2 regions of the Paenibacillus sp. J22P169 genome follow, and region 1 is predicted to be linked to the other one. Evidence: a T-box and tRNA genes for the amino acid it is inferred to sense, from the RefSeq annotation. Region 1 holds a T-box; the other holds one or more tRNA genes.
What was found. The T-box of region 1 lies ahead of argS (arginine--tRNA ligase). A T-box ahead of a tRNA ligase gene usually reads a tRNA of that ligase, here a tRNA-Arg.
Positions count from the first base shown of each region.

Region 2: it has a tRNA-Arg gene. The T-box ahead of argS (arginine--tRNA ligase) is inferred to sense a tRNA for this amino acid. The anticodon was not compared.

Region 1 covers NZ_JCAUAO010000001.1:1,330,868-1,346,900, forward strand. Annotated here, with positions in the region: gene AC58QG_RS06210 (CapA family protein) at 1-355, opposite strand, end outside; gene argS (arginine--tRNA ligase) at 455-2,164, opposite strand; T-box leader at 2,218-2,437, opposite strand; gene AC58QG_RS06220 (sulfatase family protein) at 2,511-3,866, opposite strand; gene AC58QG_RS06225 (type 2 periplasmic-binding domain-containing protein) at 3,926-5,491, opposite strand; gene AC58QG_RS06230 (carbohydrate ABC transporter permease) at 5,550-6,413, opposite strand; gene AC58QG_RS06235 (ABC transporter permease) at 6,462-7,370, opposite strand; gene AC58QG_RS06240 (helix-turn-helix domain-containing protein) at 7,505-9,757, opposite strand; gene AC58QG_RS06245 (hypothetical protein) at 9,950-10,510, shown strand; gene AC58QG_RS06250 (NUDIX hydrolase) at 10,502-10,999, opposite strand; gene AC58QG_RS06255 (spore germination protein) at 11,121-12,461, shown strand; gene AC58QG_RS06260 (GerAB/ArcD/ProY family transporter) at 12,458-13,516, shown strand; gene AC58QG_RS06265 (Ger(x)C family spore germination protein) at 13,513-14,601, shown strand; gene AC58QG_RS06270 (hypothetical protein) at 14,609-15,265, opposite strand; gene AC58QG_RS06275 (AbrB family transcriptional regulator) at 15,527-16,033, shown strand, end outside.
Region 2 covers NZ_JCAUAO010000003.1:2,313-18,345, reverse strand. Annotated here, with positions in the region: gene AC58QG_RS17975 (NAD(P)H-binding protein) at 1-244, opposite strand, end outside; gene AC58QG_RS17970 (sensor domain-containing diguanylate cyclase) at 266-1,888, opposite strand; gene AC58QG_RS17965 (DNA topoisomerase III) at 2,066-4,210, shown strand; gene AC58QG_RS17960 (hypothetical protein) at 4,324-4,659, opposite strand; gene lspA (signal peptidase II) at 4,754-5,230, opposite strand; gene AC58QG_RS17950 (HAD-IA family hydrolase) at 5,385-6,020, opposite strand; gene AC58QG_RS17945 (hypothetical protein) at 6,014-6,310, opposite strand; gene AC58QG_RS17940 (CcdC protein domain-containing protein) at 6,475-7,077, shown strand; gene AC58QG_RS17935 (ABC transporter ATP-binding protein) at 7,503-9,440, opposite strand; gene yyaC (spore protease YyaC) at 9,518-10,051, opposite strand; gene AC58QG_RS17925 (hypothetical protein) at 10,233-10,892, opposite strand; gene AC58QG_RS17920 (C40 family peptidase) at 11,078-11,968, opposite strand; cyclic di-AMP (ydaO/yuaA leader) riboswitch at 11,972-12,133, opposite strand; gene AC58QG_RS17915 (GNAT family N-acetyltransferase) at 12,256-12,777, opposite strand; gene AC58QG_RS17910 (acetylxylan esterase) at 12,837-13,787, opposite strand; tRNA gene AC58QG_RS17905 (tRNA-Gly) at 13,987-14,057, opposite strand; tRNA gene AC58QG_RS17900 (tRNA-Pro) at 14,076-14,152, opposite strand; tRNA gene AC58QG_RS17895 (tRNA-Arg) at 14,173-14,249, opposite strand; tRNA gene AC58QG_RS17890 (tRNA-Gly) at 14,256-14,330, opposite strand; gene AC58QG_RS17885 (AIM24 family protein) at 14,433-15,131, opposite strand; gene AC58QG_RS17880 (SH3 domain-containing protein) at 15,159-15,614, opposite strand; gene AC58QG_RS17875 (GyrI-like domain-containing protein) at 15,666-16,033, opposite strand, start outside.

The DNA of each region.
Region 1 (16,033 bases):
TGCCGCCTATCATCGTTTCTTGATTAGCAACAAGGATATCCGGCGCTTGTAGCAGCTTCTTCACCTTTTCAAAAATAGGTTTAAAGTTATACGTCCCGTCCTTCTGCTTGGCGTCTAGATAAACCTTATCATGGATGAGGATATCTCCGACTGCACCTAGCGTAACTTTAGAGATGTGAGATTGTGTCTCTTTCTTCGCAGTAGAATGAAATTGCGGAATCGGAGGTGAGGCAGTCTGAACAAGAGGTGGATTCTGCTTGTCTTCCATACCTGTATCTTTTGGCGTCAACGAGCTGCCTACGCATCCGCTAGCCAATAATAGTGTTGAAACCATCGCTGCCATGCGCTTCGTCACGACAAACCAGCTCCTTAAGCGTCAAACCTTGTATTGCCCGTAGTATTCCCCCTTAGAAAATCTCTCATGAATGAGGATTTTTACCAATTGCTAACCTGATTAGATTTCATTTGGCGCTTGCAGCCCAATCAGCTTTAATCCATTTCGCAAAGTAGTTTGTACGCTAGTGACTAGTGCCAGACGTGCTTCGCGCAATTGTTTGTCCTCCACAAGAATGTAACTCGTGTGATAAAAGCGGTTGAACGCTTGCGCGAGATCAATGAGATAACGGGAGATGATCGAAGGCTCCAGCTTTACCATGGCTTGCTCAATTCGTTCTGTGAATAGATAGAGCATTTTAATAACCGCAACGGCTTCTTTATCTTGCAAAAACGTACCATCCAACTCAGAAGTTTGTATGCCATGACTATTCCCTTGTTGCGCTTTTTTCAACACACTGCATGTTCTTGCATACGTGTACTGGACATATGGCCCCGTTTCACCATCAAAGTTAAGTGCTTCTTCCCACGAAAAATCTATATCTTTGATTCGATTGGCGCTCAAATCGTTGAAAATGACGGCCCCAATCCCCACTTGCTCAGCAACAGCTTCTTTGTTCGGCAAACCTGGATTTCTCGCTTCGATGACATCCTTTATTTTCTGGACGGCTTGCTCCAACACTTTTTCTAATTTAATCACATTACCTTTACGTGTCGACAAGCCTCCCCCTTCAATACTCACACGACCAAATGCCACATGTTCCAGCTTGGAAGCCCACGCATAACCCATTAATTCAACGACCTTAAACCATTGCTGAAAATGAAGATTTTGAGCATAATCCGTCACATAAATTAATTTAGCAAAGTCATATTTCTCCGCTCTGTAAATGGCAGCTGTTAGATCGCGCGTGTGATACAGGGAGCTGCCATCCTTTTTCAGCATCAATGCTGGCGCCATGCCAAAGTCATCCAACCTGACTAACAAGGCACCCTCATCTTCTTCCAAAAGTTGCTTCTCTTTTAACGCCTGAATGACCGGTTCCATCTTATCATTGTAGAAACTTTCACCTTGATATGCGTCAAATTGAACGCCTAATAACTTATAGATCTTTTGAAATTCAGCGATGCTGATGTCAATGAACCACTGCCACAACGTAAGTGCTTCTTGATCACCTTGCTCCATTTTCGTAAACCAAGCACGTGCCTGATCTTCTAAAGTAGGATCCTTTTCAACTTCCTTATGGAATTTCACATAAAGATGGAGAAGCTCATCGATTGCTCCGTTATCTACTGCCTCCTTACTTCCCCATAGCTGGTAGGCGACAATCAGTTTCCCGAACTGTGTCCCCCAATCGCCTAAATGATTGATGCCTACACATGTGTAGCCAAGAAAGGAATGAATCTGATATAACGCATTTCCGATCACGGTGGATCTCAAATGACCAACATGAAATGGTTTCGCGATATTCGGAGAGGAGTAGTCAATCACAACCGTCTTGCCCTGCCCCAAATTCTGAGTCCCATATTGATTCCCAGCTTGACTAATGTGATAAATAAGGGATTCTGCCCAACGGTGCTTCTTCAGAAAAATATTCAAATACCCCGAAACGGCTTCCATATAGTCAATTTCCTCATCTTGCAGCAGCATCTTCAACTCATTAGCAATGTCTTTCGGTGGTTTGCTAAGCCCTTTGCTCAGTCGAAAACAGGGTAAAGATAGATCGCCTTTATCGGGATTCGTTGGGTACTCCATCAGCGCAGCAAGCTCCTGTGGTTCGAAACGACCAAGTAACGATGATATTTTTTCAGCAAAATGAAGCTTATAATTCAACATGTTTTCCACTCCTATCTTTTTCTGAACATATAAAAAGCCCCCGTCTCTATAAAAGAGACGAGAGCTGAAGATTCCCGCGGTACCACTCTAAGTGTTAAACCTATGATTTAACCCCTCTATTTCGTAACGGTCGACAGACCGGATTTGCCTACTAACGTTCAGCAAACCATTTCCTGGGTCCGTTTCACTCGTAACATCCGTACCGGCTTACACTGACCCGGCTCGCTGTGACTGTCTGTTAGGAATTACTGTCCCATTCATCAATATTTCGTTATGAATTTTTCAATATCTTACAAGGGATTTCGGGGAATGTCAAGCCCATCTTTCCTTTACAAGTCATTGCTTAAAGCTTGCACTCGTGGCTGTGAACGATTCGCTGACCACTCGCGATGGATGCTGCAGGCAGTATCTTCGGTGGCTCCTCCCCTGTTTCGACCATCCGTTCAATCAATCGTTTCCTTAAAACGGAGGATACTTCTTTGTGTGATTCATACCCTGCTAGATTAGTAAGCTCATGCGGATCTGCTAGCAAATCATACAGGAATTGTTCCACATAGACATCAGAGCCCGTATCACTTACAGGGTTTTTATCCGGTGCGTAGACACTATATTTCCACCGCTTCGTGCGAATAGCTCTTCCCACTTGAGTCTCACTGATTTGCACGAATACTTCCGTCGGCCAATTCGGTTTACCACCGTGCAACAATGGCAGGATAGATCTACCCTGCATATGCGCAGGGATAGGAATTCCCGCAGCATCCAACAAGGTTGGCGGAAGATCAATCAAGCTAACCATGGCTTGAATACGACCGCCTCCATCAAATCCAGGTCCGCTGAAAGCTGTCGGTACGCGAATAGAACTCTCATGACAGGAACGCTTATACTCATTGTTCCGTGTCTTGAAATGACAGGCATGGTCCGAGCTAAAAAGGATAACCGTATTCTCGCTTAAATCGAGACTCTTCAAGCTGTCTTGAAGCCTGCCAAGCGCTTCATCCAACCGGCGTACCATTCCGAAGTAGCCGCCTAAATGCTGAGCAGCTGAGCCCCCGAGCGCAGCTAAATCCGGAGGAATCCACCTTCCTGCATAGCGTTCTCGATATCCATCCGGTGCTGGATAGTCGTCGATATGATTTTGATGATGCGGCTCAATATAGGAAAGGAACATAAAGAACGGGTCTTCCTGATGACGATCAATGAATCGAATCGCAGCATCTGTTTGAGCATCTACACGATAGCCAGGAAGCTTAACAGCCTGATTATCATTGTCATACAAGACTGTATGATAGGAGTCCGAAGAAAACTCGAGCAGTTCAGCAGCAAGCCAGTGCGTATATCCGCCCCTCTTCGCCTCTGGTACAGGCTCCTCACCTGCCAAATGCCACTTTCCGATATAGGCAGTTTCATAGCCCGCATCTTTAAAATAATGGCCTAAAGTTCTAGCATCCTCTGGCAATGGATTGAAATTCGTGACGCAGCCCGTTGTGGTAGCATATTTCCCCGTCTGCAAACAAGAACGCGCTGGTCCGCATACTGGCTGGCAAGTAAATGAGTTATAGATATGTGTACCGAAGCTTGCCATTCTATCGAAGTTAGGCGTTAAATCTAATGGATTACCATGAACGCCTGTCGTATCCCAGCGCTGTTGATCTGTGAAAAAAACGATAACATTGGGCTGACCATTTCTCTTTTTGCTCATGACTACAATTTCACTCCCAACACAACATCATTTCAAAGGTTTGATTGAAATCGCCAGCACTATTTTCCTGACTTTTCTGCCTTCCACGTCTTATTTACTTCATCTTCAATGGCTTTTCCGCCTTGCTCGTAATACTTCTTCACGAATTCATCCCATGCTTCAACTGGCAATTGTCCAAGTATGATTTTCAACGCATATTCCGGCCAAAGCTTTGATTCCAAATCTGGATAATCAAACATGGTTGGCGTTGTTTTCCAGTACGCATTCTTCGTAATATATTGATTACTCACACTAATAGCCTTGCGCGCATCTTCAGATGGCACCCATCGACGGTCAACCACTTGAACAAATCGAACGGGATTACCTAATCCAAGCTTATATAAATCAAGAATGTTAGCCTTCTGTGTCAGAATGTTCGTTGCCTTGTCATACGTGTAATGCTCGCCTTCCTTCCCGTATGTGACGAGCGCAAAGCCACCATTATCACTTTGATCAGCTGACCAATCAATTAGTTTGACTAACCGATCCGGATCCTTCGCTTTCGCTGAGATCGAGCGTAAATCACCATAACCAGGAGCAGTCTCAGCCCCTCCGCGCAGACCTTTCGGCCCAGCAGGTGGTGGTAAAAAGCCAATTTTCCCCGCCGGATTTGTCTTTGCGAGAGCTGAGGCACGCGGCGTAGTAGGGTTAACATCTAATGCGCTGCCTAACCACACACCAACCTTGGAGTTGGCCACCTTTTCGTCCACTTGTTTCGCTTCATTTACAGGGAAATCCGGATCAATAATACCTTCTTTATACCAATCGCGCAGCACCTTCAAAGCTTCCTTGGTTTCAGGTAAAGTAAATCCCTTCTGCAGTTTGCCGTTCTTCTCCAACCAGAAGGTTGGTTGAATCCCGAAAGCGCCAAAGATATTGCTGAATATCTCCTGCCGGCCTGAAGTGTCTGTTTTCGCAATCGTGAGACCGACTGTATCCTTTTTGCCATTTTTATCGGGATCTCCATCCGTAAACGCTTTCAGGACAGTATGAAGCTCATCCAAATTATCCGGCATTTTCAAACCAACCGCATCTAGCCAATCCGTTCTGATATTGTATCCAACTACAGATGGCCCATTGAATGCCTCCGGACGATACCCCGGAAATATCGCCCAAATTTTCCCTTTATATCTGAGTGCCTCGAGTTCGCTTTGATTCTGAAGCTTTGTCAAATTAGGTGCGTTCTTCTTCAGCAGATCATCCAACGGAAGGATAAGCCCCTCATCTGCATATTTAATCATCGTTGGGATATCCACGGAGAAGTAATCTGGAAGATTATCGGATGCTGAGAGTACATTCAACTTCGTGAAATATTCGGCTCCACCAGAAATACTGATCTTATAATCAATATCCGTATTCCCTGCTTTTGCTGCAGCATCTAGAATCGTCTGTTTGTAGGGTCCTCCATCATCTGGATAACCCACAATATATGCCGCATTTCGGAACATATTGTAAGTAACAGGTCCTCCACTGGACTTCTTCCCTTCGGCGTCGTTCCCCGTTCCTGTGCAACCAGCGGCAATGAACACCATGCTTAGCGCGCAGGAACAACAGAGAACGGTACGTCCTATTTTTTTCGGTGACATAGAAACCCTCCTTTTTTATGATAAAGCTTATAACAACATGCTTCTTTCAAGCATGACATTATCCTTTGATAGAACCGATCATGACGCCTTGCACAAAGTACTTCTGTAGGAATGGATATACACACAATATAGGTAGAATCGTCGCCACAATTGTTGCACCAATGACAGATTCTGTTGATGTATTGGATATTTCACCTGTGAAACGCGCATAGTCCTGACCGCTTATCAAATCTCTCAGCAATAGTGATAAGGTGTAGCTTGCCCTCTCGTTGATATACAGCAGCGCCGTAAAAAACTCGTTCCACTGCGCCACGGCAATCCATAGTGATATCGTTGCGATAACTGGCATGGACAGTGGCAGAATGAGTCTCACAAAAATGTGCAACGGATTTGCACCATCCATCTCTGCTGATTCTTCAATCTCCAGCGGAATGGTCTGAAAGAAGCTCATCATGACGAGCGTATTATATGCAGAAATCATGCCTGGCAAGATCAACGACCATAGTGAATTTAATAACCCGAGCTGCTTAACAACCAGATAAGTAGGAATAACGCCTCCGCTAAACAGCATGGTAAATAAAATACCAAAAATCAGCCATTTCCTACCTGGTACAATAGACTTCGTTAACGGGTAAGCGGTTGAAGCAGTAAGCAATACACTTAGAATTGTACCGACAATTGTAACGAATGCTGTATTCAAATACGTGCGCCAAATCATGTTTGTACTCACAAGTGTTCGGTAAGAATCCAGCGTGAATTCCTGGGGCCAAAGAAATGCTCCCCCCTTCGTAACCTCATCCGCAGACGAAAAGGATAACGAGATTTCATACCATAACGGATACAAGGTGGCTAATGAAAACAGGAGTAATAATAAGCCGTTTAGAAGTTGAAAAGTCCCACCTTTTTTTATAAGCGAATGCATATTAATCCTCCTTTAGCCCGTTGTAGAATAGGTTAGTTAATTCCACGATTACCATAACCCCTCTTTTCCCAGTCGCTTCACAACCCAATTGGTAAAGATGATCATGAGGAGTCCTACTAGGGACTGGAACAGGCCAGCAGCGGCTGCCAAGGAGTAGCGTCCGTTACTGAAAGCGATCCGGTACACATAGGTGTCCAGAATATCGCCAACTCCAATGACCAGAGGTGTGAGTAAGATGTATACTTGGTCGAACCCCGCGCTTAAGATGAATCCCATTCTTAAGATCAACAGTAAAACGATCGTCTGAGAAATACCCGGAAGCGTTATATGTACGATTTGCTTGAAACGATTAGCACCGTCAATTTTGGCTGATTCATACAGTCCTGGATCAATGCCGATGATAGCCGCTAAATAAATCACAGTTCCCCAACCTGTTTCCTTCCACATTTGTGAAAGTACAAGCATGCTGCGGAAATGCTCGGGAACGACTAATGGCGATTGTTCAAATCCAAGTGCCGAAATCAGACCGCTTGAAGGAGATAGTACCGTAACAAGGATCCCGCCGATGACAATCCAAGAAACAAAATGAGGGAAATAGATGATTGTCTGAACACTTCTTTTAAATACAAGGTTTCTTACTTCATTGATCAGAATGGCTAGTACGATTGGCGCAGGAAAATTAAACGTAATTTTATAAAAGGAAATCAGAATGGTGTTTCTTAAAACTTGCCAGAAATCGGCCCGTTGAAACAGCATGTCGAACCATTTTAGACCTATCCATTCACTTCCCCAAATGCCTGTGGAAACCTTATAATCCTTGAATGCCATGATGACGCCGCCCATGGGAATGTACTTAAAAATAATGAAATACAAGATCCCCGGCATAAGAAGCAAATAATAATATTTGGTTTTATGAAATGTTTTTTTCCAAGATCTTCTTGTTGGTGTGGATGCCATTCTCCAGCCCTCGCTTCCCTGTATACGCTTCCATTATTAGCACGATGAACAAAAAAAAGAAACGGTCATCTTTTGCCGTTTCTGTATGATGTTTGAACCATCTATTCATTTGGTTCAGATAATAAACATGAAGTTCATAAACGTTTCATCATTTGATTCCGGTAGTCACCTGGTGTGGTTCCTGCATATTTTTTGAAATAACGAATAAAGCTGTGTGCATCATTATAGCCGATTAGTGTACTAATCTCCTGAAGGGATAATTTATTGTCTGCCAAATAAACTTTCCCTCTTTCCATGCGATATTCCGTTAAATATTCTAATGGAGACTTCCCTTTCTCGCTTTTAAAAATCCTGCTTAAATAACTGGGACTAATCTGTAAGTAATCAGCAATATCACTTATTGAGATGTTGTTCTGATAATTCACTTTGATATAATCAAGCGCACGTACGATATGAACGTTTCTATTCTCATCCATTCCTGTTTGTTGACTTTCAGCCAGTCTGCTAATGAAACTAATGAATAGTGTCTCTAACTCCTGTTTACTGTGAGCGTCATCTAATTGAAGCAAGGTTCCTTCTGGAGATTCATGAAAGTGCTCATCTTCTTGTCTTAATTCATGGACAATGACGCTTAACAGCATAATTAACATTTCCACTAGCTTATCGTGGGATGATTTAGTCGGATACACATAGGATTGGAATAGCTGCGCAACCACCTCACGTGCTTTCTTCTGATCTCCTGATCGTATACTTATCAATAGGAGATGTACGTACTGGGAAGGGTAGCCAACCGCATCTGTTTGCTTGAGATCTTCCATTATCACGACATCCACCTCATTAATAAGGGCATTGTAGCGTAAATTCTTGGCTGAAGTTCGTTTCAGACTCAATTCTTTCAATGAACTATGTAGAGAACCATATATAAATTGCAAATTAATATGAAGTTCTGATTGCGCAAGATCTATTAACGGGAAGCTGATCTGTTTGAGAACTTGACGGAATTCATTATCTATAATGGCATGGTTGGTATTCATAATAAAGCCAAAACTGTCACCATCCAGTATGGTCCCCGCAATGCCAAAATCAAGTGAGAACGCATTTTCAATCATCGAAAAAATAACTAACCTGATCTTATTTCTTTCCATCTCTGAATGTGAGCGCAAATCCATAATCACAGTCAAGTCCATGAAATGAGATCTACTGAAATCAATCCCTGTTTCTCTCATATATTCGGCCGACAAATCGTGATCCGTATGTATTAAACTGTTTAAAATCGCATTCACCCATCGCTCTCTAATGATCGGCTGATTCTGTTGCACGGCAGCACTAATCTGAGCATGTTCCGTTAGTATTTGATGGAGTGCGTTTTCCACATCATCGAAATCATTGCTTCTATCCGAAGATTCGATTGTTTTCAACCGATCCTTGATCGCAGAAACAATGCGTTTGTAGGGGATATACATCATTAAAGAAAGTAAGTAGGAGATGACTGTGAACACCAATGTTACGGTTACAATGACAAGCAGCACAGTTAGCAGTTTCTTGTTCATCAGCTTATTGTAATCTTCCATGGGGACCAGGCGAATAAAAGTCCAACCTAGCATGGGGGATTTCATTGAGCTCCATATATACTGGCTGCCATTTAATTGAACTTCTCTCCACGCTTGTGAATCAAGGTCACCATTTGCAACGTAGCTTTCTAGTTTCTTTGTCATCGAATTCGTACGAGGGTACACAATCCTTTGGGAACCATCCATAACGAGAATCGGTAGCTTCTCATTCTTTTGAATCATTTGTACTGTCTCAAAAAAAACATCTTTACGAATATTAAAAATGAAAATGCCTAGAGACTCTTTGGAGGCAGTTGGCACTCGTCTACTAAAGGTAATTACTTCTTCTCCTGATCGCAGAGAACGAATGGCATGCCACTGTGCTACATTCTCATTCGCTGAGGCCGCGTCTATAATGGCTTTATCATAGAAATCATTGATCGGATAAATACCTTCACCCGTCGTTAGGACTCTGCTATTAATCTTGGTATATAAATACACCGAGTGAAACAGCGTGTTAGACGAAATCGAAGTTTGCATCGTGTTCTGTAACAAAAGGTAATCGTAAGCATTGTAATGTGGATCTTTTAAGATTTGAGAAAGCTGAGGAATGAAAGAAAACTGAAGCGATGCGCGATCCATCTCCGAAGTTATGGCTTGAATCAGACTTGAATATGACTGCAAATTAGTCTGAGATTCTGACTTCAGACCTTCCTTGACTTGATCTGAGTAATAGTAAAAATACACACCACTTAAAATCACTGTAGGCACCAAAATAACAGCAATATAAGAAAACAGCAGCTTTTTGAAGTAAGACATTTGTCTGAAAAAGTTCAACTTACACTCCACCCCACCCTGTAAGCGGTTGCTATCATTCTCTTAGTTTACAATACTCGAGGTCATATTAGTGTCGGATTGTGGATGAAATGATATGGGAGCAGCTAATTAAATACGTATTCGCAACTTTCCATTTTTTGTATACGTCTAATCTTGAGGAATGAAACTAGTTCATGTAGGAGTGAAATTACATTGAAGAAAGTCACTTATCGTCTTATGGTTTGTCAATTAACAATTTTCACTTTATTAATAGGCTGTGATGGCAATGAATCGAATATGGCAAGTCCCACTGTTCCACCAACGGCAACAAGTGAAATCACACTTAAAGCAACTCCCCGCATCACCGAGTTACCCATTCCCACACAAGTACCATCCACACCACCATCAGCAATTGTAGGATTAGATGTAACCCCCTACCAAAATGATGTAGAAAAAAAGCACATGATAGCAACCATTCATCGTAATGTTCAAGCGATTAATGAACAAAATCGTGAACACTATTATGATACATTTGATGCCAACTCCCTAAAGAATGCAAAAGCAGGCTATGATTATTGGGTAGACATTCTGTCAGCAACCATTTTGAAATTAGAAAAGGTCGTGTTCGAATCGTTATATGAGAATCAAACGGAGGTATATGTGAATATCACCTATCAAAATAAAATGAATGGAACCCTAGTAACCACGACTTCTACGCAGATGTTTCATTTTATACGTACTTCAGGAGAGTGGAAGTTGGGCGCTCTAGATTGAAACGGCCCAATCATCTAATCGTTGACTGTTAACTGGCATCTCACCAGTCTTAAACCAATCCATCGCTTGTAAAACCAAGGGTGATGCATTATCCAGTGTAAAATCGCAAAGTGACATCCAACATGCCCCTAGCGAATCTTGTCCCTCAAATACATCAGGATTCGCAGATATGTCCCCCTCCATATACGTAACGGAAAAGAATATAGCTACATGATGGATGTGTGAAGTTCCCTTTTTAGGAAGATCAAATGGAACTACATAATCACAGACACCTAAATTCTTTTTAACAAGAACATCGATGCCAGCTTCTTCCTTGATTTCCCTACTTAGTGCCTCTAGGATCGTTTCATTAGGTTCGATTGTCCCTCCTGGAAGGTCAAATCTACCTGTATATGGACCGCCGGTTTTCTTAATCACGAGCAGATTGCCTTCTTGTATACAGATACCATAAACACCCAAGTGGCGATGCCACTTCTCATTCTTCTCCATATACCTCACACCCCTCTCAAGGAATCTCGTGATTACTTCTTCATATTTATTCCATTTCCTTTATACATGCAGAGCATAGCTCAGGTTCAAATTGCTCATACTATCGCGTAGGTGATGGTTAATGTTGGATAGCGAAAGAAATACACCACGATATCAAGTCATGGAGAAGCTGGGGGTCTGTCAGGACCTTCATCATCAAAACATTCAAATCTGCGGGTTACATCTAGAGATGTTCGCACTTTCCAGTTTGGTAGACATTGCGGGAACTCTTCGTCGTCTCATTCAAGTAGACCAAGAAGGGTTGTGTACATGGGAAGCTCTGCAGTTAAAGCTTGGCTCAGAGGAGGTTCTCCCGCATGAGGACACTGCCCAAGGTATTCTAGAAGGACGTACCCTTATTATGCTAAATGGGTCGGGAGCAGCTTGGATTCAATCGGAGCCACAGAAGCTTACTCGCTCGGTGAATACGCCGCAAAACCAGAATATTCTGGGATCCTCTCTTACAGGCTTTATCGAAGATCTCATGACCAATCTTGGTTTGATTCGCAATGAATTTCGATCTTCTTATCTGCAGCAAGCACATGTGACTGTTGGAACCATTCACAAGAAAAAAATGATTCTACTTTCCCTAGAAGGAACGGTGGATTCGGATACCTTCTTGGATGCTGAATCAGCAATTCGCGCTCATAGTAGCGATGAATTCACTTCCCTTAGACAAATTTCGAAGTGGCTTTGCAAACAGCCAGTATGGAGCCCTATCCCGTCATATATAAAAACGGAATCACCACATGAAACGGTTCACTACCTAAAGCAAGGAAGAGTTGTGCTTCTTATTGAAGGATATGCCGAAGCGATTGTTGTTCCCGTCCACCTCCCCGACTTATTTATGTCGGATACGGATCGAGATTATCCAATTGCAATCACCACTATGCTCGCTTTTTTTAGAATCCTTGGCGCGATTATTGCCATAATCGCCCCTGCCGCCTATGTTGCCTTGTTGTCTGTGAATCCAGATGTTATGAAACTTGAATTAATATACTCGCTTGCAAAAAGTCGTGTTGGCGTTCCTTATCCAACCATCACAGAAGCGCTGATTCTATTGTTCATTATTGATATGCTGCTCGAAGCCATTATCCGATTACCTAAGAGCATCGGGCCAGCAATGACGATGGTTGGTGGTATTATTCTCGGACAAGCGGTTGTCGAAGCAAACCTAGTAAGCAATTTGCTGATCATAGTGCTTGCAGCATCTACGATCGCTAATTTCACCATTATCGGCTATCCTTTCGCGTTAGCAGTTCGATTATGGCGATATCTCATGCTGTTTTTCGCCGCCTTATTTGGTCCCATGGGTATCGTATGTGGTTTATTTTTACTCCTCTCTCTGGTTGGCTCCTCGACTGTGTTGAGAAAGCCGTTCGTTTCCATGTCGCAAACGGAAGGTAGGAAGAGCACAGAATGAATCAAGGAATCAGTATCGCCGTGTTATACATCGTTCTTCAATACGGATTGCTTATGTTTATTTACCCCCAGAGCGTTATACAGTCCCAGGTATCCGGCCACTGGGTCATCGTTTTGCTCGGTTGGTTGCTTCAAGGCGGCTTGCTGCGCTTACTTATTGGTGGATTCCACAAGGGGAAAGAGAATCTTTTAACTCACTTCGTTCAAGCTGGGAAATGGTTCCGCTTCTTACTTGTTTGGCCACTTATCGCCGGTAATATTTGTGCCATTACGATCATTATTCGCGGGCAATCCCAAATCGTCAGCACGCTTTTCTTACCGGAGACTCCTCGATTGATCTTAATGGCATTACTTGTTGTTACAGCCATAAGCATTTCATATGCAGGACGTGATTCTCTCTTAAGACTCGCCTTACTTCTCGGGCTTTTCGGACTGCCGCTGCTTCTGTTATCACTTGCGGCTACATTTTCAAATGTAACCTTTCATTTGCTTTTACCTCTTCAACCTAAATTTACGTTTCTTTCTGATCCTGGAATCTTGCCCTTATTGTTTGTCTTCTCGCACGTGGTCGGTCTAATCGGTTTTTTTGGACCGCTTTCATTAGACGGAAGACGCTGGCTCTGGGGAGCATGGGCTTTCTCTTTACTTTTTTTTCTGCTTTACGTGTACCTCCCCCTTGGCGTCTTCGGTCGTGAGGTAGCGGTTCATCTGCGATTCCCTTTAATTACTGTCATGGATTCGGTAAGAGTTAATTGGTTTTTCTTCGATCGGATATCACTGCTATATATCATGGCTACCATGTTCAGCACCCTACTGAACATAAGCGGGCTTCTCTGGCTCTCCAGACAGCTTACAACTGGCTCATCGGTGGTCTCCAAAGTATTTACCAACCCTTTAATGACAGGATTGATTACGATCAGTATAGCTTTTTTCATTACGGATTGGGGGAAGCTGGAGAAGCTATTAGATTGGGGAGGCGTATACCGTCTTATCTTGATTACTGCTATTGCTCTGGTTGGAGCATTTTTGCGAGGTCGAATGAAGCTTGGGAGATGAATAGATTGCTTACGTTGCGTTGTAGGATATGGTTGGTTGCGGTTTGGATAGGCTGTGGATTGCTCCTTAGCGGTTGTTGGGACAGCCATGATATCAATCTTAGAGCAATGCCAGTTATTATGGGAGTTGCCAAAGGCCAAACCCATCGGTATGAAGTTACCCTTCAAATACCGATACCAGTTGAGAAAAATTTATCAATGAAAATCATCTCCCAAGAAGCTAATACGATTAGCGAAGCCGTTGACAACTTAAAAATAAGCATTGAGAACTTCGTTGATTTGTTGAACGTTGAAATGTTGGTATTCCAGCAATCACTAGCTGAAGAAGGCTTGGAAGCGGAACTGAATTACGCGATCCGTTCCAGAGACTTGTCTCCAAAAGCATTAATAGCGATCACTGATACCGATATGAAAGAGCTTTTGAGCAATACCAAAAACGCTGTAGTGAATGATGTTACAACGTTTTTTAAGTATTCCGATCGAAGAGCTGGCTGGAATCCCAAAACATCCATGACAAGTCTTTGGGAGACCTTTGCATCCACGAAGTCATATACGAAGGACGTCATCATACCCATTATTCGTCCTGGGGAAGAAACGGTGCTTTCCTTTAATGGATCTGCCCTGCTGCGTAAAGGAAAGATGATAGCACGGTTGAGTAAAGAAGATACACTGCTAATTAATATAGAGTCAAATAATTACCATGGAGCAGCAGTTGAGGTGTTAGATAATGCGAATATGATCTTGGAATCAGCTAGAATGCGATGGGATTCCAAGGTTACAAAGGACGGTCCTGTCCTTGAGGGCAAGCTATTTATTCAATCCTCACTGACAGAAACTAAGGGAAAGACCACAAAGAACGAGTTAATCTCGAAACTTCAATCTCATCTCACAGATCACCTTGATCAGTTAACGAAAAAACTGCAAAAGAACAACAGTGACCCCATTGGTTTAGGCAATTTTTTTAGAGGAAAGCTTCCCTATGACAATCTCGAACAGTGGCGCAGCGACTATTATCCAAATTTGAAGGTTAACTATCACGTGACCGTCATCGTAGACAGCATCGGGAATTTGGAATTAGAGGAATAAAGCTGAACTAAAGATCACCAATATAATAGGCAAACAATGTCTCAATCGGTTTAAAATACAAATGCCCATCCTCTTCCCACGGCTGAAAATGCAGATCCATTCGTGAATCGTTCCAATTCTCAGGTGTCCCCTTCGTTTTCAGTCGACCCGCTACCACAGGTTCCTCTATGACCTTTGGAAATTCCTGATATCCGAATAAAAGATTCTCATGCATCGCAATGATCTCATATTTGTCCCCGTGGAAAGCACGTTCTTCTTGGAGCTGATAATGATAATAAATGTAGCTGCTCATCATCTCAGGCTTCAAATGTGCGACTCTCCCCACCCGAGACACGACAGATTCTTTCCTCAGCCAGTGTTCATAGCTCGCAGGTTCGTTAAAGTGGAACACGTCGATCATGAATACCCACTTCCGAGGCTCCTCTTGTCCAGGCCAATCTATTAAAAAGGGGGCTGCGGCCCCTGCAATCTCTTCAGGTAAGACCTCTCGATTCACACACTCATAATACAGAAACACATGATTTCGCCAACTGAAGGCTGCGCAAGTCATGAGTTCTCCTTGCTTTACCAGCATCTCTGCTTGTTGGTTTAACATCAGAGCCTTCAGGCCCATTGCCTCTTGTCCTGCCTGCCATTCTGCCCGATACATCTTTCTTTTTATCAACTATGGCTCGCCTCTGCTTTCAGAAATAAGTGCTATAAATAAACAATTATATACAGATTAGCTTATGCCTTATAACCCTGCAACATCTGAAATGAAAATCGAGACGTATTTGAACGCAAAAAATAACTGTGCTAAAATTAGTACAGTTCTTACAAGGAGGTGAATGCACGTATCGGTACAAATATGATTACCTTCAATACATCTCTTAGGCTAATCGTTGCCCTAATAACTGCCCTTATAGGTGGATACATATTCAAACTCTTGCATATCCCCATCCCTTGGCTGCTCGGACCGATGATCGCTGTATTGATAGGTTCAAATGTGTTCAAAGATCGTTATGCATGGCCTACCCCAATTAGAAACGCAGGACTCATCATCGTGGGGTACACGATAGGTCTTTCAATGACGGCAACGGCTTTGCATGAAATGGCAATCCAGCTACCGTCCATGCTGTTCATGACACTTCTCCTCATGCTGCTTTGCGCCTTACTTGCCTACCTTGTATCGAAGATGTCCAGCATCAACTACAAAACAGCCCTTCTTGGAAGCATTCCTGGCGGACTTACCCAGATGGTCATCTTAGCTGAAGAGACTGAGGGCATTAATCTAACCATAGTGACCGTTTTACAAGTCATTCGTCTCATGATGATTGTGGTATGTGTACCTTTGCTAGTGTTTAGTCCGATCATGGGCAATCACAAAATAGTTGAAACCGTGATCCATAGCGTCACTACTTCAACTGCCAGCTGGGGGGCGCTGATGCCGAGT
Region 2 (16,033 bases), on a different contig from region 1:
TCGTTCCTAAGGTGCAGAAGACATGCGCATGCGCAAACTCCGAGGACTTCAGACTCTCACTCAGTTTAGCGAAATCAATCACTCGCTGCTCTAGTTTCCCTTGTCCACCAGACTGCTCTAAGTCCATCTTCTTACGAACTAGAGCTATAATCTTGTCATAGTCCGGATCGTTCAATAACTGTTTGATCAATTCCTTGCCGACTAAGCCAGTTCCTCCCGCAACAATCGCCGTTCTCCCTTTCATAGCACGCCTCCAGCGTCATATTTATACATGATCATCTTCATCATACAACCTTTTGGTATCAACTACGACACGATTTCTTCCGCCTGACTTTGCACGATACAGCGCATGGTCTGCCCTAGAAACCATATCTTCCAGCACCATCGTTCCATATTCCAATGTCGGTGAGTATTCTGCGACTCCGATGCTTGCTGTTATTTTGACCGTTAACGACTCTTTCCTAAAAGGCTCATTAATGAAAAGCGCTCGCAATTCCTCAGCTAATGCTGCACTCTCGTGCGCGTCCTTCCGCAGCAATAAGAGTACGAACTCTTCTCCGCCATACCTCGCCACAATCGCATCCTCTCCCGCAAACCGTCTCAAGATACTCGCGACATGATGGAGAACGCCATCGCCAACCAAGTGACCATAAGTATCGTTAATTTTCTTAAAATGATCAATATCCATCATCATGACGGAACAGGTCTGTCCGGAGTAAATGCACGATTGCAATTGCTTGTTGCCTTCTAGCATCATGTAACGTCGATTATGAACCTCAGTCAATTGATCCATCCATGCGGAATGCTCCAATAACGAAATGTTCGATTTCAAACGATCGGACATGAGATTAAACGTAACCACTAATTGACGCAGCTCCACGGGGGCTTTTCTTATTTTATCCGCATTGATCTGGTAATCGTAATTCCCCTTCTGAATGATCTTCGTAGCACGAAGCAAATATCGAATCGGCCTCTCGATCTTGGAGGCAATCATCACCGCAGCCGCAACACTGAGAAGAAGTGCAATCAACGAAATGAAAATAATCGTCATGCTTAATTCATTTAACTTTTGAAAAATTTCCTTCTGAGTAATTTCCCCGACAACCAGCCAATTTTTCTCTTGAGACCATCTGTATTGACCATACACGCTCTCACCTCGGAAGCCAATATACGCACTATGATCAGTACTATTCGTCACAGCACGTTGATAAATTTCCGATGCTACACGTTGTGTAATCGTATGATTCTCCGCACGGTTGGAGGCTGTTACAATATTGCCTTGTCCATCAAGCACATAGACTTCACCCGTATCCCCGAAGCTAAGCTGAGCCATCAATTTATTCAACATTTCAAGTGTGATAATACCAAGTACAATCCCTTTGAATTCACCATGATCACCTAGTACGGGGGATGAGAAGGTAATCACAGGTGCTCCATTTTCTTTGGACATCACGACACCCGAAACGAAGCTCTTCTTATCCTTGCCATGCGTGTAATATTGACGATCACCCACATAAAATTGATTCGAATCACCTCGAATATAGCCATCCGGCTCAACAAAGGTAATCGAATAAAATTCCGAGTTCACCTTCGCATAGTCTTGAAATTCCCGTTTCAAATCGCCGATGCGATGGAACTTGGCATTATCTGAAAGTGCAAACCGTTTAATTGCATCCAGTTTTTCCTGATTCCAACGTTCAATATATAAACTCTGCAAAGCAATCACTTGCTTGAGTTGAACCCCAGCCTCCTCTAACCGATTTCCCTTCTCTATAAAGTAAAAAGGAACAATGATCGAAAAAGCCAGCACCACAATGATTGCGCTTATCCAGAGTTGCAGTCTTGTTTTAATGGTATGATTGGAAAAAAGAGAAAACATGTGACCCATCGAGGTTTCCCCCCTTTTAGACTATATATCTCCATTATACCTTATATTAGGACGAAAACAGACAAATTTCGCTGATTTCTAGCATAAAAGTACGAATATTTCGAAAATTCATCCGTTTGAAAAGTAGATCCCTTTCGCTTATGCTATTTTGTATGTAGAAAAGAGGTAATTAGCCCAATGAAAATTCTAGTTCTTACCGAAAAACCAAGTGTAGCCAAAGAAATTGCTCGTGTGCTGGGCTGTAATCAGAAGCAGAAACACCATTTTGAGGGCTCCAAATATGTCGTCACCTGGGCGCTCGGTCATCTTGTTACGCTCGCTGAACCTGATGATTACGATCCCAAGTACAAGACATGGAACCTTGAAGATCTGCCCATTATCCCTGGCAAAATGAAGCTCAAAGTAATGAAAGAAACCTCGCAGCAGTTTCGTGCTATCGAACACCTCAGCCGCCGGGGTGACCTCTCGGAGCTGGTCATCGCAACCGATGCGGGGCGCGAAGGCGAGCTCGTCGCGCGCTGGATTATGGAGCTGATCCGCTGGAAGAAGCCGTTCAAACGGCTTTGGATCTCGTCGCAGACGGATCAGGCGATTCGCGAAGGCTTTGCGCAGCTGAAGCCTGGCACTGACTACAACCGGCTGTATCAAGCAGCCGTCTGCCGTTCCGAGGCCGATTGGCTCATCGGCCTCAACGTAACCCGCGCGCTGACCAGTAAGTTCGGCGCGTCGTTATCCGCTGGGCGAGTGCAGACGCCCACGCTGGCTATGATGATCAACCGTGAGGCGGAAATCCGGGATTTCCGGTCCGTCGACTACTGGTTGATCGAAGCCGAGCTCGGGTCCTTCCGCGCCCAGTGGCGGGACCCGAAAACCGGCGACTCGCGCATATTTGACAGCGAGCGCGCTGATGCCTTGAAAGCAAAGCTGCAAGGCCAGAGCGGCCGCATCGTGCAGGTAAGTAAGACCGAGAAGCAGATTCCGCATCCGCTCGCTTATGATTTAACGGAGCTGCAGCGCGACGCGAACCGCAAATTCGGCTTCTCTGCCAAACAGACGTCGAATGTTCTGCAACGGCTTTATGAGCAATATAAGCTAGTCACCTATCCGCGAACCGATTCGCGCTATCTGACTTCAGATATGGTACCGACCTTGCTCGGCCGTTTGAAAGGGGCTGCTATCGGCCCTTATGCGGCGCTTGCGGCACCTTTTATCCGTAAACCACTGACGATCACAAAACGAATCGTCGACGATACGAAAGTCAGCGACCATCATGCGATTATTCCGACGGGTGAGGCGATCTCACTAGCTACATTAAGCGCAGATGAACGAAGACTCTACGATCTGATTCTTCGCCGATTCTTAGCCCTATTCAGCGGACCTTGCCGCTACGATGAAACGAAGTTAACGATCGAAATCGCTGGGGAGAAGCTCTATGCTTCAGGCAAAGTCGTGAAACAAGCGGGCTGGAAAGATGTGTATGGTGCCACCGATTTCACCGATCCTGATCGGGAAGACAATGAATCCGAGGAAGATACAGGGCAGCTGCTTCCACAAGCATCTGAGAAAGACGCCGTTACCGCTCGCAATGTTCGCCAAGTTAGCCGCCAAACGAAGCCGCCTTCTCGCCATAACGAGGCTTCCTTGCTATCGCAGATGGAGAGGTTCGGTCTTGGCACACCTGCGACTCGCGCAGATATCATCGAGAAGCTTGTGTCCTCCGACACGATTGAGCGCCAAGGCTCCTTGCTCATCCCTACCGGCAAGGGTACACAGCTCATTGAGCTCGCTTCCGAGGAGCTGCGTTCTCCCGAGCTTACAGCACGCTGGGAGCAGGAACTTGAACGCATCTCCAAAGGCAAAGGAAGCATGGAAGCTTTTCTCAGCGGCATTCGCAAGAAAGCTGCCGAACTGGTTGACGAGGTGAAACGCAGCTCCGCAGCGTATAAACCGCATAATTTGACCGGCAGCAAATGCCCCGATTGCGGCGAGTTCCTTCAGGAAGTCAAAGGCAAACGAGGACGTTATCTGGTATGCTCCAGTCGGGAATGCTCCTACAAACGTGAAGCTGATGGGCAATTAACGAACCACCGATGCCCTCAGTGCCATAAGAAGATGGAAATACACACGGGTAAAGCAGGCAAATATTTTCAATGCCGTCCCTGCAATGTAGTTGAGAAAATCGACGGCGATTCTAAAGGTGGTGGACGCAAGGCTACAGCCAAAGCCAACCGCCAGCTGATCGAGCAGTTCTCCGATTCTGCCGGAGTTGGGAACTCACTCGCAGACAAGCTGCTCGCAGCCCTTCAGCAGAAGAAGGACTAATATCAAGAATAAAGCCCAAGCGACTTGCTTCTTCGCTTGGGCTTTTTTTTACACTATGAGAACAACTTCTCTATACCGACATCTGCATGATTGCACTTATTCATGACTACTCATTATGCTTTGGTTAATATCCTGCCTTTAACCGCTAATTCGAGATCTTCTAACGTCGTGATCCCCAAGCTAACCAGTGCTTCTCCCGCTTCCATATGAACATTGGCTAAGATATGCATGCTTGTATTAGGCACTAGTGATTTGCGAAACTCGTGAAACAGCACCGCATTATACGCTTTGAGAACCGTCATAAACTCCACAGTTGGCGGGACAAATCCACGAATTTCAGAGGATCGCCAGAAAAATTCCCTCACATGCATAATATCGGATCCCGTGCGGTTCAACTTTCGAATCATCACAAAAAACTCATCAACAAGTATTTGTCGGTCCGCTTTCATGTGACCATCCCTCCAATGACGTATTCCTATTTGAAGGATACCACAAATAGTTCTTTAGATCTATACACGCTCTAATTTTAGTGAGCTTAAATACCTACGAAATTTGCGGATTATTCCCATTTCTCTTCCATTTGCTTCTCTGCGAAACAAGCATGTCCACTACATACAGCACAACACCCAAATTAATCGCAATATCCGCAAGATTCATTATCCCATTTCCGGAGTGAATGACGATGAAATCCGTGACCTTCCCGAATAGCAGTCGTTCAATTCCGTTTCCAATTGCCCCACCAACAAGGAGTGCAGCTGCGCTTTGTTTTAACGTCCCTGGGAGCCCACCATGTCTACGATACCACCAAATTCCTCCGACAATTAGAAAGGCAAGAACGCCGAGTATAGGGGCCCATCCCTGCAGCGAACTGCCTGCTGCCCCGCTATTTTGATAATACGTAAATGAGATTATATCTTTATAAAAGGGCATGGATTCACCCACCGTCATTACGGAGCGTATCCAAAACTTAGACAGTTGATCGACCGCTGTAATCACAAGAATTATTGAATAAAATAGCATGCTATCCCTCCATTCCCTTCCTTTAGCCTTGCTCTCTTATTTTACTTGAAAAGAAAGGATAACTGCTAATTCTGCGTATTAACCCTTTTGACCAACATAAAAAGCCCCCCCAGTCCTCCTGTGGCGGCTCCTGCCTATCTAATCTCGCTGACCCTCAACTTAGGCTCATTAGCGTTCGGTATAGCTCCCCAGGTGTGTTGGCCATATAGTCCGGATTTCCACTGTGCAGCAGTTGCGGAGAATCATATCCCCATGTCACAGCTACGATAGGCACACCTAATTTCTTGCAGGATTCAATATCCCGTAATTCATCGCCAACATAAATCATGCGCGTAGGCGTGGTTCCCCACTGCTTCATCACTTTACGAATCGAGTGATGCTTGCCAAAAATATGCTTCGCTGAAATGATCTCCTTAAATGCACCCTCCAGCTTATTTTTTCGCAGAAATAGCCGAATATTCGCTTCTGAATTGGAAGAAAGAATCGAACTCTTGACGCCTTGTGTGGAAAGCTTCGCAATAACCTCTTTCATACCGGGTACGATCTGCAGTGATCGAATATTCTCGTGGTACAGCTGCCGCCCTGCCACCATCAGTTTAGGAATTTGGAGCACAGGTACTCCTAAGCGATCCACACGTTCAGAAATTGACATCGAGCGTAATGGCCCCAAGTCCTGTTCGCGGATGGGACGGAAACGATGTTGTATGGCCATTTCATTGTAAAGCTTAACTAGCAGCGCCCTGGAATCGACAAGTGTCCCGTCAAAATCAAATAGGATATGTTTTACCATCTGGGTGTATATACAAATAAGGCCGGACCCTCGGGCGGCACTTGGCGAATTTGATTATCTTTAAACTCTTGGGCTGGATCTAGGACCACATGCGGATTACTGACGGTTCGCATGTCCTCCCACACACAGGAAACGCCTAGTTCGTAACCCACTGCACCACCTGCGAACATTTTACAGCCTTTGCAAAATTGCTCCTTTTGCTGCGCATCCAGTTTCACGATTTTATTACGAAGACAACAGTAAATTTCATTAACTGTGTTACATACATTAACATGAGTGATCATAGCCATTTACCGTCAACTCCTTGCGGCACTTAGAGTGTGTAATAGTAAGTTTATCGAACTACTATTAAGTGTATGACATAATTTTGTAAACGGAATAACATTTCTCACGATGGGCCGTCCAAATTTGCTACAATTAGGAAATACAATGACAGGTTTGGAGGTGCTCCCCCTTGCAGGACACATTACATTATGTGATTCCTTTTCTTATCTTTGGCTTCTTTATTTATCGACGGGCGAAGCGCACCATTGGCTTTCAAAAGCTTTCCCGTGGCAGACTCACCTTTCGTCTGTCCTTGTTCAGCCTCTTCGGGGTCATCATTTTCCTCCTGGGCTTCGTTCATCCCATCCATTTCATCGGCTATCTGATCGGACTTGCCGGTGGCGCCTTACTTGGGCGAACTGCGATTCGCCATACCCGCTTCGAGCATCGGAGCGATGGCTGGTACTATCGCACACATCTCTGGGTTGAAGTCACAGTCCTTGTTCTCTTCCTTGGTCGCATCGCGTACCGCTACGCGGCTGTTGCCATTTCCACAGGTTCAACGACTACCTTCACGCCTGCTGATTTCTCTCAATTTACAAAAGATCCCGTCACCGCTGGCGTTTTCTTCATCATCGTGTCGTATTATGTTTTGTTTTTCGGCTACTTACTGCGCGAGGGAACCAAACTGGATCCGACAGCGTTGGCGGATAGCGATGATGGCGTGATCGGGAGCCCTGTAGGTCCCACCGCAGGAGCTCCTGCTCCCCAGGCGAATGTTCGGGTGGAGTAACTTTCTCCTCTCCCCTTCCAAGCTTAACAAGAAAGGGATATTCCCCTTAGTCAATTGACTTGGGGGAATATCCCTTTCTAATCGTCAGCAGGCAAGCAATCTGCCTGCGATGCCGATTCAGTGGGCAATACTCGCTTTTAACGCCCTTTTGGCGCGTTATTTGCTGCGCCGAGGACGTTCCGCTCTGCAATAAGACCCTTTTCGGGCCTTATTGCCTGCGATTCCGCCCATTCGGTGGGCGATACTCCCTTTTAGCGCCCTTTTCGGGCGCTATTTGCTGCGCCGAGGACGTTCCGCTCTGCAATAAGACCCTTTTCGGGCCTTATTGCCTGCGATTCCGCCCATTCAGTGGGCAATACTCCCTTTTAGCGCCCTTTTCGGGCGCTATTTGCTGCGCCGAGGACGTTCCGCTCTGGCGGCTACTCTCAGCTGCCCTTCGCTGCCTCCTCGGCAGCCTTCGCGAACTGCGTACTGTACAGCCGCGCGTACAGCCCTTCCAGTGCGAGCAGCTCGCTGTGCGTGCCCCGCTCCACGACGCTGCCCGCTTCGATCACCAGAATGTGATCGGCGGCCAGCACCGTGGAGAGCCGGTGCGCGATCACGAGCGTCGTGCGCCCTTGCATCAGCTCCTCGAGCGCCGCCTGCACATAGGACTCGGACTCCGAGTCCAAGTGCGACGTCGCCTCATCGAGGATGAGGATGCGCGGGCGCTTCAGGATCGCGCGAGCAATCGCGATCCGCTGGCGCTCGCCACCGGAGAGCCGGTGGCCGCGCTCTCCGACCATCGTGTCGTACCCTTCGGGAAGCGACACGATGAAATCGTGGATGTAGGCCTGCCGACAAGCGGCCTCCATCTCCTCACGCGTAGCATCCTCCCGCGCAAAGCGCAGGTTGTCGCCAATCGTCGCGTGGAACAGAAAAGACTCCTGCGTCACATACGCGATCTGCGCCCGCAGCGACGCTAACGCCACGTCGCGGACGTTGACGCCGTCGACCTCGACAACGCCGGCAGTCGGGTCGTACAGCCGCGCGATCATCCCAATCAGCGTCGACTTCCCGGCGCCGCTAGGTCCAACAAGCGCGACCATCTCACCCGGCTGCGCTTCGAAGGTGACGTCGCGCAGCGCATACTGCACCGTCCTCCCCTTCTGCCCTGCTTCCTCTGGTTCCACCAGCTTCCCTATCTGCCCTAGCTCCACCGGTTTCGCCTTTTGTTGCCCAACTCCATCTGAATCCTCCAACTTCGCCTTCTGCCCCACTCTACCCGATTCCCCTGCCTTATAAGCAAAAGAAACCTGCTTATAGCTCACACGCCCGGCCACCGATCCTAACTGGCGTGCACCCTCGGCATCCTTGACATCAGGCACCATGTCTTGATATTCAAAAATCCGCTGAAATACCCCCAGCGCCGTCGCGACCTCTACTTGCAGATTCAGCAGTGTCCCTACAGGCATATACAACCTTCCCAAATACGCCGTAAACGCGACGATTGAGCCTAAGGTCATATCCCCCTGAATGACAGAGTAGCCGCCATAGATATAAATAATGGCCGTGCCTAACGGCCCTAACGTGCTCGTTGCCATCCCGAACCAACGGCCGACTAAATTGAGGCGCAGCTCGAGATCCATGACCTTTTGATTCATCTTCGTGAATTCAAGCTCTTGCTGTTTCTCTCTGCCAAAAATCCGCGTTAACAACGCACCCGAGATACCAAAGTTCTCATTCAGCTGCGAGGTGATCTCCGAGCGTACCTTTTGCGTTTCGAGCCGCAGGGCCTTCCGTACCTGGGATACCTTTTTCACAGGCAGCACAAAGAGCGGGAGAATCAGTACCGAGATGATCGCCAGCTTCCAATCTAGCGCAAACAATATGCCTATCGTCGTAAAGACGATGACGATCTGCGTGATGGAGGAGACAACAATAGACGTAACCACACTCTGTACTGATTGCACATCGCCTGTGATCCGCTGCACAATTTCCCCTGAGCGCGCGTCCGTGAAGAACGACATCGATTGTCGCTGCAAATTGATAAACAAGGACTGCCCTAAATCCCGAATAACCCCTTGGGTTACTTTGGTATTGAGGTGGTTTTGCCACACGCCAAGCACTCCGCTCAAAACAGGCAGCACGATTAGCAGCAACGCCATCACGGACAATAGCTGCACACGACCCTGAGGGATAGCTGTATCAATAATTTCCTTCATGACTAAGGGCGGGATCAACCCCATCAATGCCGCAAGCAGCGCTAGGCCGATAATGGCCAAAAGCTGTCCCCAATATCTTTTGAACAATAGCAAAATCCTTCGGATCGACACATCCTTCAACTTAGCCTTGGGACGATTCCTGTCGGAAAGCCGCCCCATTCCCCCTGGCCCTCCTGGGCCACCTGGTCCTATCACTCACATATCACTCCGATCTTTCTCCTCTTTGCTGCCCTCAACTACAAAGGAATTGCATAGGCAATTGCACTAACTACCTCATCTGCCATCTGAAGCACATGATATAACGAAGTCGTTTGCAGGACATTATACTGTCTAGGTCCATCGACATTCACGATCGCAGCAATCGTGTAGTCACCAATAGGCGGCAACACCTTGCCAACTGATTTTCCTGGAGCCAACGGCTGGTTCGACAACTGGTACAAACCGACACTCAATTTTTGTCCTAAACAAGCATCTATCGCAATCACCACGACATTCGGTGGAATTTCCTGCAAGCGGATCGCCAAGTTACTGGCATCACACGGTGCCGCTAGCGTACCAATGACATGTGGATAGCCTAGCTCTACAAGCTTACTTCCTACAAGGGGACCTAGTGAATCGCCCGTTGAACGATCTGTCCCTATACATACAAAAGCCAACTGGCTAGGCTTCAGCTCCGTGCTCAAGGCAATCTTTTGCAGAAGCTGCCCTAACTGCTCACCATTCACCTTTTTCCAAAACTGCGCTTGCAGCTCCAACGGTTCTTTCTCCATCTTTGCCTCCCTTCCAAGCATGTAACATATAACCCTCACCTAATGAATGATAATTCTATTCTTTCATAAGGAGGTGCGCCCTGTCCACTTACCTACTTCTATCGGCACGCACACCAAATAAGCGTTACTCGACAGAGCAAAGCCTATTCATGCCGCTTGTTGTCCTGACAGTTTAATTTTCTTAATGTACGCGATTCATCCGAACAATTCGATAATAGAGCTGACCGCTTACCTCTTGCTCCACTTCCAGATAGCCTTCCGTATGAACATAATCTCCCAACATATACGTGGAAGCATCCGCCGAATCTGCATGTGTTAGAAAGAGCAGCGCAACCTTATCATCCCCAACCACAAATCCAACCTGTTCCTTCACCTGGAACTTCTCAATAATTTTCCCATGATGAGATCTCACGATATGATGAAACCGCCAAGCGCCTTCTTCCTGTACGATAAAATAAAGCACACGATTGCGATGCGCATTACTAAACTCCCGTGTCACACCAATCATACAGACCTTTTCACCAATACGTAAATATTCATCAACCACATACGATTTCAGTCGTAACCGATTGACATTCTTGATCTGAATATAATTTTCCATCTCATCTATGGAGCGGTGATCCTTCGGATCTTGCTTCGTCGCGTAGAATACTTCTTTAATAAAGGTATCTGTTTGGAATTGCCTTGCCCCTTTGAAATGGTTATACGTATGAAAAAATTGCTTAATCACTACCCGAATGTCTTCCGGTATGGCAGGACCTGTTTCCACGTTATACATGCGATCTGTTCGACCCGACATTTTAATTTTATGAAACCAGCTTTTCCAGACACTAACTTGCATGTCGCACGCGTCACCTACTTTCTTCCAACCATTTTCTCATTATAGGCTATAATCCTCAAAAATTCGATAAAAATCGCAGATTTTCGCGCAAAAAAAAGAGCATCTGCCGCTTTGCTTTCATTTACGAAAGACATAGCGAACATACGCTCTTAATCACCTAGCATATACCTAATTGAGTAACCGTCTTATAGCACGCGTTTCGCGCCTACGTATCTTGCGCTCCAATAGGAGCTAGCGAGGCTATCGACTGTTACACCACTGGACGTTGTCGCGGAAATGAATTGATTATTTCCCATATAAATGCCCACATGATTGACGATATTGGAAGCAAAGAACACTAGATCTCCGGCTTTCAAATCGGTTACTCTCGCACCGGCTTGATCATACATTTGTACAGAGGTGCGTGGCAGCTCGATTCCTTTGGCTTCGAATACATAACGAACGAATCCAGAGCAATCGAAGCCCTTGGGTGTAGTTCCTCCCCATCGGTAAGGTGTTCCTCGAAAAGTCGTTGCAGCTTGAATAATTTGAGCTGAAACGGATGTCTGAACGACCTTTGCTACTGCTGGGGCGGCAGGTGGCGGTGCAATCCAAGCTGGCTTGTGGGACTTACCGTCCTCTTCCACGATGGCGATTTTATTCGCATCGTTCCACGCAATCGCAGAGCCAAACGTCTCTGTTATGAAACGTAGAGGAACGTATGTATTTCCCTTAAGCAACGTCGGACTGCTTTCTAATTCAACTAACTTATTGTTCACGACAGCTTGCTCTTCGTCCGTTGTTAGTTGAATCGCCTGCTCCTTGTTCATTAGTGTGACGACGACTTCATCGCCTTGCTTCGCCCAACCTACTTGATAGCCTAATTTCTCTGACAGCACGCGTAGTGGCACCTGAAGTGTACCTTCCGTATCAATAAACGGCTGTACTTCAGGGAATTTCACTAATTCATCATTGACCTGTACCTTCACAGAAGAGGTATCTGGCGCAGAGGCGTACGCGGATGGAGCGGCGAACAGGGGAATGGCTGCGCCTATAAGAGCGCATGAACAAATAAAGCTTTTTGTAAAAAGTTTCAAAACGTTGTTCCTCCTTGAAGCCTCCGAGGTTAGTTGACGGGTTCGGGAAGAGGTTTCCCTAGTGCGCCCCATTAGCCATAGACTAACTGAGCATTCATTCACCCCAAGTAAAGAAGTCCCCCGTACCAGAGCTTTTGATGCTCCGAGATTCGGCATTTTTTGTCTATGTTAGACTAGCATAGTTCGTTTTAGCCTGACAACTTTTGCACAGTGGTAATTGTTTCCTTTTTAGTGAAATCACGCAAAAACAGCTACTCAAGTAGAGTAGCTGTCTTACCATCATTGCTTCAAACCAAGCCTACAGACTGCTTATAAACCTCTGTGAACAGAATGTTCTTGAAGGGGTTAAACTCTTTTTCAGTCAATGGACCTGGATAACTCATGATGTTGAGAGTTAGCTTCAATTGCCCTTCTCGGAGGGAAGGCTGCGCATAGGGAAATAGGTTCAAATGGAATCCGCAACGCTTATAGAATTCAATTCTCCGCGTAGCATCTGAGGTATTCGGAGGCTCGACTTCAAGTACGATAGGCGTTGTAGCACTGCTCATATACGTCATCAACATCTTTTTGCCAATCCCGCCACCTCTTATGGCAGCGTTGACGGCGATATGTTCCACAAATCGAAACGTGCTAAAGTTCCAGCTCGCTAAAAAGCCAAGCATTTGTCCCTGCTCATCTCTTTCTACATCTATTCTGTAATTGGGATGAGCTAGTAGCGCTCGTTGACCTTCATAGTTTCTAATCTCCGTAATTGGAAAAGCCGTTTCCATCAGTTCGAATACGTCATCAAACGAAGACTCTTGCTCCATCTGTTGGCACCTCCTTCAATTATAGGGTGTCCAACCGTGCCTACTGAACATGCAGCTCCCTACCACTTCGAGAAGAACGTATGCGCTGCAGTATGAGTGCCAGGAGGTAGCTCGTGGCCCATGAATGGGTAAACCGCAATAGATTTATTGGTAGATGCGATACGATTATAGGCGGCAAAAATAGTTTCCGGTAAGCAGGTCATATCCTTTAAGCCTACCGTCACGTGAACAGGCTGTTCGATACGCTCCCCTAAATTTACGATATCGAAATAGGATAGCGTCTTCAGCACGTCTGGTAAGTGCTCTGGGAATCTAGTAACGAATCCGGCTGCCTCACTAAGGGAACTCACGGATTGCAGAATGCCAAGATCCATGTGACATAGATTCGGCACATGGGCTATGGCTGCTCGAATGCGCTTCTCGAGTGCGGTGACTAGCAGAGTAAGTCCCCCTCCTTGGCTCCCCCCGAATACGAATACCCGTTCCTTGTCGACTTCTGGTTGCTCCAGGGCACAGCTCACAGCGCGTAAGGAATCGATGGCAACTGCGCGATAATAACTCTTCTCTGCATCAAGGATCCCCTGCGTGATCCAACCTTTCGTCATCCCGTAATCCTGTGACAGTGTATTACCTGTTTCGCCACCTTGCCCGCGAACATCAACTGCAAGTACCGCATACCCCATAAGCAGCCAGGCTGCATGATCCTCGGGTTTCCCCTTGGAGCCAGAGTAGCCGGGGAATGTTACGACACATGGAACCTTCTTAGGACTGGATGCATCAACGGTTGGCAGCATCAACCAAGCATGGATAGGTGTGCCTTCAGCTCCCTCCAATACTATTTTATTGACTTCCGCATAGACGAAAGGAGCTTCAATCCGCTCCTTCGTATAAGATATCGTTCGATTGGCCTCTTCGTAAGTTCTCACCCAGAATGCGGCCAAATCAGATGGCGCCGTTAACTCTGAGCGAAACTGGTGTAACCCCTGAATACGACTTTCAATAGCGTTCATGACGGCAAGTCTCCTTATCCTGTTTTTCCCATTTTAGCCCAAGTACTTGGATGCGTCTATTGTAAATCCTTAAGTTGATATGCGAAGTTCCCACGCACCTTAACTCCACGTTTCCTGCAGATATAACGAAAAAAACCACCCGAAGGTGGTTTCTTTACTTAAATAAAAAAGATCACCCGGAGGTGATCCTTTTTATTTAAGCGGGCGGCGGGAATCGAACCCGCGCGATCAGCTTGGAAGGCTGAAGTTCTACCATTAAACTACGCCCGCATATTAAAAATAACTAAGTGGTCGGGACGACACGATTTGAACATGCGACCCCCTGCTCCCAAAGCAGGTGCTCTACCAAGCTGAGCTACGTCCCGTAGTGAAGATAAAGTGTAAATGGCGCGCCCTGAGAGATTCGAACTCCCGACCTTTTGATTCGTAGTCAAATACTCTATCCAGCTGAGCTAAGGGCGCAAATATTGGAGCGGAAGACGGGGATCGAACCCGCGACCCTCGCCTTGGCAAGGCGATGCTCTACCGCTGAGCCACTTCCGCATACGGTTATTTCTCTTTCGCTCAGCAAGTGTTTCTCTGAGGCGACAAGGAATAATATATCAGGTATTCAAGACAAATGCAACTATTTTTTAAGTTTTTTTATTATTTTATGAAAACGCCGCCAAAGGGCAGCACTTCCCTCGCTATTCGGCGTAGCAAGCTATCCGATTTCATATGTTCGTCCAATTTGGGATCAGGCTTACATGGCTGCATCAGCACCTGGCCATGCCCTGTGATTTCCCAGTGATAATTCATATGCTGACTAGCCAGTGTGTTGCCGTATACACAAAGTCGTAGCTTAGCCTGCCGCGGGTATGCAACAAGACAATTAACATCTACGTACAGCGGTTCCTCTGGATCCAAAGCGATGTGATGTATAGGGCCCGCTGTTAGCAAACCTAAATTACCGGGACCGTGAAACTGCATTTTGACTAAATCTTGCGTGATCAACGTGTTCTTCACACTCTGTAGATGCGTTGTAAACGTCACACCTTCCGTATAGAACAGCACATGACGAAATTCAAACAATAGATCATCTTCGGCTTCCACAGGCACTACAGCCAAACTATACGCTTCTGGCAAACCCATTAGCACGCGTCCTGGACCAAGTATTCGTGACTGGATCAAACGCTTCTTCCTATACATACTCGGAAGCTTCATCAGTGCATCTTCACGTTGCTCTGGTCTCCCTTGAAACGCAACAATTTGGTTGGGATGCAGCACATGCACAGCCTCTCCCTTTAGAAGCTTCAGTGTAGCCATCCTGGCTTGTGAGCTTGCATTTTCATAGATGATCTCCAAAAACAGAACCTCCTCGCACCCTTCCTGCTAGCGCATCCCACGCTTCCTTCTCTGCCATACGAAGAGACGAAACACGCGTCCAAGCAAGAAATAGCCTACTACTAATGCCGCGGCCGTAATGACCATGTAGGTGATTTTCCGATTACGTTTATCTTTGTCTAGCGCAACTTGTTCCATGGCCTTCAAGCGTTCCTGCAATTGCTCGTTGTCCTTCTTAAGTGCTTCATTCTGACTCAAAAGTCGCTCTTCTATTTCTTGAGACTGTCTGACGGCTTCAGATAACTTGTCCTTCTGTTCTTCTAATTGCTGCTTTGTAGCTTCATAATCCTTCTGGATCTGCTCTACATTGCTTGGCAATTGATAAATATCTTTGACCCGATCTAACCAAGAAGCGTGGGCGGCAGGTGCGGGATACAACAAACCCATCAAGATCACGAGGACAACCACAGCTTGTCCAATTGCAGCCATTTTGTGTATGCGCATCCGCCATCACTCCCACCATTCTCGACATTATCTTCTATTTTACAGCAAAAATCACCCCTTCACCACTTCTATCGCTTGAACCGGATATCGCAAAATCGTTCTCAATTTCGCAGGCTCTGTCTTCCTCGGGTCGGATAAGTAAATCTCATGATGAAGTCCACAATAGCTGAGCTGATTTTGTTTTATAAAATGCTCCATCTGAGCCAATGTTTCTGGCTCGGTCGCATACGGACCCACGTGCAGCATCTGGACACAACGTCCCTCATGCAAAGACTCATACTCAACATTGGAGATCACTTTAAGCTCTTTTTTCTTGGCAGCGGCAGCTCTACGTGCTTCCTCCACGTCCTCAGCAGTGACATACGTTGGCATACGAATCAACAGCTTCCAGTGCCACTCCTCTCTAGGCACCTCTAGTG